4 regions of the Hymenobacter oligotrophus genome follow, and region 1 is predicted to be linked to each of the others. Evidence: riboswitches for the same ligand, from Rfam matches in the RefSeq annotation. Region 1 holds a riboswitch; each other region holds the start of a gene.
The links. A riboswitch is a leader RNA that binds a small molecule or an ion and turns the genes downstream of it on or off. The one in region 1 is predicted to bind S-adenosylmethionine.
Positions count from the first base shown of each region.

Region 2: another riboswitch for S-adenosylmethionine. It lies ahead of D3Y59_RS06255 (amino acid permease); the one in region 1 lies ahead of D3Y59_RS02530 (ATP-grasp domain-containing protein).
Region 3: another riboswitch for S-adenosylmethionine. It lies ahead of D3Y59_RS15340 (phosphoadenylyl-sulfate reductase); the one in region 1 lies ahead of D3Y59_RS02530 (ATP-grasp domain-containing protein).
Region 4: another riboswitch for S-adenosylmethionine. It lies ahead of D3Y59_RS10640 (O-acetylhomoserine aminocarboxypropyltransferase/cysteine synthase family protein); the one in region 1 lies ahead of D3Y59_RS02530 (ATP-grasp domain-containing protein).

Region 1 is NZ_CP032317.1:617,630-619,823, reverse strand. Features, by position in the region: gene D3Y59_RS02535 (zinc dependent phospholipase C family protein) at 1-272, shown strand, start outside; SAM riboswitch class I at 444-542, shown strand; gene D3Y59_RS02530 (ATP-grasp domain-containing protein) at 1,038-2,021, shown strand; gene D3Y59_RS02525 (LLM class flavin-dependent oxidoreductase) at 2,021-2,194, shown strand, end outside.
Region 2 is NZ_CP032317.1:1,480,265-1,482,458, forward strand. Features, by position in the region: gene D3Y59_RS06255 (amino acid permease) at 1-1,035, opposite strand, end outside; SAM riboswitch class I at 1,371-1,463, opposite strand; gene D3Y59_RS06260 (EcsC family protein) at 1,557-2,194, opposite strand, start outside.
Region 3 is NZ_CP032317.1:3,565,262-3,567,455, forward strand. Features, by position in the region: gene cysD (sulfate adenylyltransferase subunit CysD) at 1-345, opposite strand, end outside; gene D3Y59_RS15340 (phosphoadenylyl-sulfate reductase) at 477-1,274, opposite strand; SAM riboswitch class I at 1,531-1,643, opposite strand; gene D3Y59_RS15345 (TonB-dependent receptor) at 1,970-2,194, shown strand, end outside.
Region 4 is NZ_CP032317.1:2,480,258-2,482,451, forward strand. Features, by position in the region: gene D3Y59_RS10630 (lipocalin family protein) at 1-46, opposite strand, end outside; gene D3Y59_RS10635 (LysM peptidoglycan-binding domain-containing protein) at 256-564, shown strand; SAM riboswitch class I at 805-915, shown strand; gene D3Y59_RS10640 (O-acetylhomoserine aminocarboxypropyltransferase/cysteine synthase family protein) at 1,292-2,194, shown strand, end outside.

The DNA of each region.
Region 1 (2,194 bases):
TGTTCAATAGCTGGGTGCACACGCCTACCTACTCGGCCGCTTACCACAAGGCGCTCAACAACATGATTGAGCGCCAGATGCGCAACGCCGCCCAAACCACGGCTAATTTTTGGTACACCGCTTGGGTTAACGCCGGCAAGCCCGACCTCACGAAGCTCGACAGCGAATACACCACCAAAAGCAACCAAAAAAACCTGCAAACCGAGCTGAAACTGATTCAGAAAGGCAAGCTCGTCGACTTTTCCTCCTTCGCCGAATTTCCGGCCAACTAGGGCTTTTTAGCCGCCTTTTCAGCCGCGAAACGCACCGAGCAATTGGCCGTTTCGCGGCTTTTTTGTTGCCGAAAACCCAACGGCCAGGGCGGTTCGTTGCGAAGAATATTTGTGTTTTCGGGAAACGCTGCTATACCTTTGCAGCACCAATTCTTTCCGACCAAAGGATTGTTTTTATACAGAGGCGTGGAGAGACAGGCTCCCTGAAGCGCCGGCAACCACCCACGGGGTTACTCCCGGGAACGGTGCCAAGTCCTGACCATATAAAAACAAGTAGCCGTGGCTTCAACTACCCGCACCGCCGCTTTTCGTTCTGCTACCACCGCCCCCAGCCTGCGCCCGGCGCAGTGTTGCTGCCTGGGCCTGGCAGTTGCGGCGTGTTGTTGTTGAGCCGGCTCCATACCCCACTCCCTTGCTTGCTGCTTAGCTGCTAGGTGCTTTGGCACCTAGGGCGTAGTGCGCGGCTATGCTGCCCCAGCCAGCCTTAATCGCGCTGCCGTTGGTTTGCATAGCCTTTTGATACCTAGGCTTTTCGTTGGATAGCCTGCGGGGCGCAGCAGCACACTTTCTTACTTCTGGTTGCCCGATGCACCGCTTTGCGACGCGGGCATTGCGCCGCTCCGGCATGGCTCGGACGCGGGGCGCTTGCCGGCTCACGGCTGCGCCCCGCGCAAGGCCACCTAGGTGTTTCAGCCGATAACCAGCCCGGCAGCTCGTTGCAGCGGCCTTTCCTCCCGACACACATCTTCTTCATTTCTGCTACACATGGCACAATACCCCAAGCCCATAGGAATTTATTACGAGCACCCCGAATGGTTTAAGCCGCTCTTCGCCGAGCTCGACCGCCGCGGGCTACCCTACGAGAAAATCGACGCCGCGCACCACCTATTCGACCCTTCGGAATCGGAAAGCCCGTACGCGTTGGTAATCAACCGCATGAGCTCCTCGGCTTACCTGCGCGGGCACGGCCAAGGCATCTTCCACACGGCAGGCTTCCTCACGCACTTGGAGCGCCTAGGTGTGCGCGTCATCAACGGCACGGTGGCCTCGGGCATCGAAACCAACAAAGCCCGGCAGCTCGATTTGTTGGCTGGTTTGGGGCTGAAGTTTCCGAAGTCGCGGGTGGTGAACCACGTGTCGCGCATTCCGGATGCCGCCAAGGAGTTGAGCTTCCCGTTGGTGGTTAAGGTGAACATCGGCGGCAGCGGCGCCGGCATCGTGCGCTTTGATACGCCCGAAGGCCTGCAAGCCGCCGTTGATAACGGCCAGATTGACCTAGGCATCGACCAAACCGCCTTGGTGCAAGAATTTGTAGCGCCGCGCGGCGGCCATATCACCCGCGTCGAGACGCTGAACGGCAAGTTCCTGTACGCCATGAAGGTGTACACCACCGGCACCAGCTTCAACCTGTGCCCAGCCGAAATCTGCCAGATTCCCGACGAGCCCGCAGCGGAAGGCGAGTTCTGCCTTGCCCAAGCCCCCAAGAAAGGCATTCAGGTAGAAGCTACCACGCCGCCCGCCGAAGTTATTGAGGCCGTGGAGCGCCTGGTAGCCGCGGCCAAAATCGACGTGGGCGGCATCGAGTACCTCGTCGACGACCGCACCGGCGACGTGCTGTTCTACGACATCAACGCGCTGTCAAACTTCGTGGCCGATGCCGTGAACGTGGTTGGCTTTGACCCCTACGCGCTGTTTGTCGACTACCTCGAGCAAGAACTGAAACTGGCCACCGAAAAAGCCCTGGCATAATGCGTTACGGATATTGGATGCCCGTATTTGGCGGGTGGCTGCGCAATGTTGAAGACGAAAACATGCGCGCCGATTGGGACTACATGAAAACGCTGGCCCAACGCTCGGAAGAACTCGGCTACGACCTCTCGCTTATCGCCGAGCTGAACCTCAACGACATCAAAGGCGAAGAA
Region 2 (2,194 bases), 860 kb from region 1:
GAAGAACACGCGGCTTTGGCCTAGCAAATCGACCAGGATAACCGAGGTGTAGCCGATCAGAATGGCCCCGATGATGGCCGTGCTTAGCCAGCCGTAGGGTGTTTTTTCGATGGCAATGGCCACCGGCGCGGCGCTGTTCTTAAACACGGTGAAGTTGGCGAGGCCCGTCATAACGTAGCCGAACAGCACGAACAGCACCGTGCACACCAGCAGCGAGCCAATGATGCCGATGGGCATGTTGCGCTGCGGGTTCTTGGCTTCTTGCGCCATGGTAGCCACAATATCGAAGCCGATGAACACGAAGAAAACCACGCCCGCCCCGCGCAAAATGCCGCTCCAGCCAAACTCGCCGAAGGTGCCCGTGTTGGCCGGAATGTACGGGTGGTAGTTGGCCGGGTCGATGTACTGCCAACCCAGAGCAATGAACACCAGCACCACCGACACCTTAAGGGCCACCACAATGGCATTAAACCACGCCGAGCCCTGCGTGCCGCGCGCAATAATGGCCGTAATGGCCAGCACAATGAGCACGGCGGGTAGGTTAACCAAGCCGCTCACGGTGCTGCCATCGGCCAGGGTAGCCGTTTCCCACGGCGACATCATGAGCTGCGGCGGCACGTGGAGGCCGTACTTGCTGAGGAACTTGCCCAGGTAGTTCGACCAGCTAATGGCCACGGTAGCGGCGCCCACGGAGTACTCCAGCACCAAATCCCAGCCGATAATCCAGGCAAATAGCTCGCCCATGGTGGCGTAGGAGTAGGTGTAGGCCGAGCCGGCCACCGGCACCATGGAGGCAAACTCGGCGTAGCACAAGGCCGAAAAGGCACACCCGATGGCAGCAATTACAAACGACAACGTGATGGCCGGGCCGGTGTGGTTGGCGGCAGCAATGCCCGTGAGCGAGAACAAGCCCGCCCCAATAATTACCCCTACCCCAATGGCAATGAGGTTGAACGGACCTAGGCTGCGCTTAAGCGTGTGCGTGCCGCTCTCTGCGGCTTCTTGCCGCAGCAGCTCCAATGATTTTTTAAGCATACAATGGTTGGTGCACGCGCTGCTGCACGTGCGAACGAAAATGCGCCGTGGCGCTGCTCCTGCCCTTGCTTAATGCAGCTGGGCGGGCAGCCGACCGGCAAATAGGAAAATGGTTACCGCAACGGGTGGGCGCGGCGTCAAGCAAGCCCTAGGTAGCTGCACTGGCGCTTAGGCGTGGCAGCTCGGCCTGGCCGCGCCGGCTGGCCTCAACAACAACAGCAACATGCGCAGCCAAGCCCATGCGCAGCCAAAGCAGCGCGGTTTAGCAAGCGAGGTGCAGAAGCACGGTGGAGACCAGAAACGGGGAAGTGGCAGAAAAAGCCCACAGCTACTTGTTTTTATATGGTCAGGAATTGGCACCGTTCCGGATGATCCGGAGGGTTGCCGGCGCTTCAGGGAGCCTGTCTCTCCACGCCTCTGTATAAAAACAATCCTTCAGAGCAAAGAATTGATGGGGCAAAGGTAGCCTGCAAACCGCCGATTGTGCAAACGCCCCGGTGCGCCTAGGTGCTTGGCGCCGCTCAGGAGGCCGGCAGCCGACGCATGCGGTAGCAGCTCATGGCCGTGTCGCCGAGCTGCTCGAGCAGGCGGTAGTTGGCGAGCAGGCCCACGGCTGCCCCCACCACGGGCAGCAATTGGGCCAGCTTGGCCAGGTCGATGTAGTCGCGGTATTCTTGCTGAAAGGTGCGCCAGTCGAAGGCGTTGACATCGGCGGGCAGGGTTTGGCGGTAGGCCTCCCAGTTGGCCAAGCGCTGGTACACCTCGTTGCGGGTTTGCTGGCTGCTGAAGGTTAGCTGAAACACGTGCAACAAGAACAGGCGCTCGGTGTAGTCGCGCACGTCGTGGCCGTAAAGTGCGGCAATGTCGAAAAGCAGTTTAAGCTTGATGCCGAGCAGCAGCGGAAAATCGGCCAGGCTCAGCAAAAACCCGCCCGCCCCGGTAACGGCACCCTCGGCGGCGGCGGTGTTGCGGTAGTACTTGATGCGCTGGCGCACCGCGGCCTCGCGCTGGGCCAAGGCCGCGTGTTGCAGGGGTTGCCGCGTGGTGTGCATCGAGCCGAACAGCACGCCGCGCACCATTTGCTTGATAGCCGTGGTGAGTGCTTGGTGCACACGCTCGGGCAGCAACGCGTTCAGGCGGGTTTGCACGTGGCGCGCAA
Region 3 (2,194 bases), 1.2 Mb from region 1:
CAGGGCATTGCGACTCGGAAACTTGCCGCCCGGCTCGCGCAGGCCGCGCTGCTGAATGGTGTCCTCCACGCGGCGCACAATCAGCTGCTCACCTAGGCGCTCGGCCAGCGCGTCGCGAAATGCAAGTACTTCTGGGAAGTTGTGGCCGGTATCAATGTGCACCAGCGGGAACGGAAACTTGCCAGGCCGGAAAGCCTTCTCAGCGAGGCGCACCAGCGCGATGGAGTCTTTGCCGCCCGAGAACAGCAGCGCGGGGCGCTGAAACTGCCCGGCCACTTCGCGCAGGATATGGATGGCTTCGGCTTCGAGCCGATCGAGGTAGTCTAAACGAGGGAGCGTTGGCATAAGGCAAGGCGGTGCCTGTTCGGCCTGTGCAGCCGAATTTTGGAGGATTAGGAAGTGCGGGGAATGCGGTGGGCCGGCAGCTTTTAGCTGTTCGTTTTCAGCTATTAGCTACCTAGGTCGTAAGCTGATTGCTAATGGCTGACAGTTGACAGCTCAGGAGGCGTAGTGGCGTGCAGGCCGCACTCCTTCGCCGACTGATCTTCCCACCACCAGCGGCCGGCCCGGAAGTCTTCGCCGGGCTTCACGGCCCGGGTGCACGGCGCGCAGCCAATGCTCACAAAGCCTTGCAAGTGCAGGGGGTTGTGCGGAATGCTGTACTCGCGGATGAAGGCCCAGGTCTGCTCCCAAGTCCAGTCGAGCAGCGGGTTCACCTTCAGCAGCTGGTAGCTGGCGTCGTATTCGGCCACCTGCATGCCGGTGCGGTTGGCCGATTGCTCAGCCCGAATGCCGGTAACCCAAGCCTCTTTACCAACCAGCGCGCGGCTCAGCGGCTCCACTTTGCGCACGTGGCAGCAGGCCTTGCGGGCGTCTACGCTTTCGTAGAACCCGTTCGGGCCTTGGCGCTCTACCAAGGCAGCTACCTGCCCGTGCTCGGGGTAATATGCCCGGATGCGCTTGCCGTATTTGAGCACGGTTTTGCTCCAGGTAGCATAGGTTTCCTGAAAATTCCGGCCCGTGTCGAGCGTAAATACTTCGATGGGTAAATCGTGGGCAAAAATTAGGTGCGTAATTACCTGATCTTCCAATCCGAAAGAGGTAGAAAAAGCGGCTTTGCCAGCAAATTCAGTTGCAATTAGGCGCAGCGTATCCAACGCATCAGCACCAATTAATTGCTGACGAATTTGCGCCACCTGAGCATCGATTAACGTCGACATGCGCAGCAGGGCTACGACCTGTTTGCCCAAGGCAAAGCAGATCTGATAAGACAAGAAGAGAGGGGTGCTGGAGGAATAGGCGGCGAACGAAGCTCAAGCGGCCAAGCCAAACGGACCTAGGGCATGCTCCGGCGGTAGGAGCCTAGGTGTTGGCGTTCCAGCAAGCGGGCAGGGAGGGTGCGAAAACCTCAACAACACGCGCGGCGCATCGGCATGCAACAACAGCACAGGCTGTTGGAGCCGAAAAGGCCCTGCTGCGGGGCAGCGGCGGTAGCGCGGGGTGTGATGATGAGGTTCACGGCGTGCGTTGTTTTTATATGGTCAGGAATTAGCTACGCTGACCTTTCGGTTGGCACCGTTCGGGACTTTCCCGTGGTTGCCGGCGCTTCACGGAGCCTTTCTCTCCACGCCTCTGTATAAAAACAATCCTGGGAAGAATTGATGAAGCAAAGGTAGGTAAGCAATTTTTGTATTTCCAAATTATTCTTTTCAACTAATATCATCTAGCTACTGCAGCAATCGTTTGCAGCGTTAATTGTTATTCAAAAACGAAATGTCGATAGCAAATACTGGGCTGTTTGTGACAGGTATTTTGCTGCTTGGTAAAAGATTGGCGCCGTTTTATTTCAGGTAGCCTGCAACCATTGCACTGGCGCGTAGCTCCTGGGCGCATGTGGGTGCGTGTAAGTTGTTTTGCGGTTGCTACGGCAGCGCTGGTAAGCGGCTTGGGCGGGTGCGCCCCGGCCCTGATGCCGCATTCGGCCAATGTGCCAGTGCTGGGCGCGAAGGGAGCCGCGGAACTGCGCGGCAGCACCGGCCTCAACGGCACCGAAGTGCAAGGGGCTTGGGCAGCTACCAACCACCTGGCGCTAACCGCGGGCGGGCTGCGTTATGCCTCGGGCCGCGACACCCGGTTTAGGAGTGCCGAGGTTGGCCTTGGGTACTACGCGTGGCCCGGCAACGAGGTAATGCTG
Region 4 (2,194 bases), 1.9 Mb from region 1:
GCAAAGTGCCCAGGTAGTGGAGTGGTGTGTTAAATGCGCGTGTCATGGGGTGTCTGGAATGAAATAGAACAGAAGAGTTCGGCGGGTGCCGCGCGGCCGAGTTGGCAAGCGCTGCGCCGTTACTTACGCGCCTTGCTGCAAAGGGTTAAGCGCGCAACTATCTGCGGCAGGGTGCGTACACCCAAGCCGAGCCAATGGGCGCTTACTTAAGCCCCAACGCTCTGTTCCGCACCTACTTACCTAGACCTCACAACCATGGGACTGTTCGATTTCCTCAGCGATAAGGGCGAGAAAAAGCCCGTACAACCTACGCAACCCCAAAAGCCAGCTGGCGGCGCGGCCGATTTCTTTGGCAATCCGCAACAAGCTCAGCAAGCACAACCTGCCGCCGCGCAAGGCGAAAGCTATACCGTAGTAAGCGGCGATTCGCTCTCGAAAATTGCCAAAAAGCATTACGGCGACGCCTCCAAGTGGCACCAGATTTACGACGCCAATAAGTCGACGATTGGCTCCAACCCCGACCACATCGAGGTGGGCCAGGTGCTGAAGCTGCCCAAATTGTAAGCCCAGCTTACTCCCAGAACTGCAACGCCTAGGTCCGACCCCTAGGCGTTTTTTTATGACTACTTGGCCCGCTATCAGACAAAGCAAATTGCTGATTGCAAATGAATTACACATCAGCATTCAGTTATTAGACTTACAGTTTTCATCACTCTGAAAAAACTTTTTGCCGGATTTGCGTTTTAGGCAACCGGTACTACCTTTGTGCCAGCCCGGCTTACGGCCCGGCGTTTTTTGAAGCATGGTTTATTCCGAAGCGGCGAGAGAACAGGCTCGATGACCCGCTGGCAACCACCGGCAACGCACAAGCCGGCAGGTGCCAAGTCCTGCCCCCACCGAGGGGACAAATAAATAGCGTGCTATGGATACCTACCCGCACCCCTACCACACTCTTTCGCAGTTCCGCGCTACCGCGGCGCCCGCTACAGCTATGCTTGTAGCCGTTCGCCCCGCCCCCGCGACCATGATGCAGCCGCAAGCTATGCGTGCTGCCGCAGCGGTGTGTTGTTGCTGTTGTTGGTAGTTAGCCCCGCGGGCGCTTAAAGCCCGCCCCTACCCCTCCCACTCTACATTTTGGCCGCCCCTGCTCGGCGGCACGTGGCTTCGTCGCACCCTAGGTTTTCACTGGGCTTGCGGCTAGCCACCACTTCGGCGCACGCGGCTTCGGGCTTGGCGTGGCCGGTTTTCCGCATCGATTTCGCAATCCACAACCCCCTTTCTCAGCCTCATCATGTCCCAGCAAAACCTGCACTTCGAGACCCTGCAACTCCACGCCGGCCAGCAACCCGACCCTACCACGGGTGCCCGCGCAGTGCCGCTGTTTCAAACTACATCCTACGTATTCAAGAATGCTGAGCACGGCGCCAACTTGTTTGCGCTAAAGGAGTTTGGCAACATTTATACCCGCCTGATGAACCCCACCACCGACGTGTTCGAGCAGCGGGTGGCGGCGCTCGAAGGCGGTGTGGCGGCACTGGCTACCTCGTCGGGGCAGGCGGCGCAGTTTATTGCCCTGAACAACATCCTACAGGCCGGCGACAACTTCGTGTCGACCTCCTTCCTGTACGGCGGCACCTATAATCAATTCAAAGTAGCCTTTAAGCGCCTAGGTATCGAGGTGCGCTTTGCCGACGGCGACAACCTCGAGAGCTTTGAGCGCCTGATCGACGAAAACACCAAGGCGCTGTACCTCGAAACCATCGGCAACCCTGGCTTCAACATCCCGGATTTTGAAGCCATTGCGGCCATTGCCAACAAGCATGACCTTCCGCTGATTGTGGATAACACCTTCGGGGCGGGTGGCTACTTGTTCCGCCCGCTCGAGCACGGCGCGCACATTGTGGTGCAGTCGGCCACGAAATGGATTGGCGGGCACGGCACTTCTATCGGGGGCGTGATTGTGGATGGTGGCAAGTACGATTTCGGCAACGGCAAATTTCCGCAGTTTACGGAGCCGAGCGAAGGCTACCACGGCTTAGTGTTCAACGACGTATTCGGCAAGAATGGCCCCTTCGGCAACATTGCCTTTATCATCCGGGCCCGGGTAGAAGGCCTGCGCGACTTCGGTCCGTCGCAGAGCCCGTTCAACTCCTGGCAGCTGCTCATCGGCCTCGAAACGCTGAGCCTGCGCGTG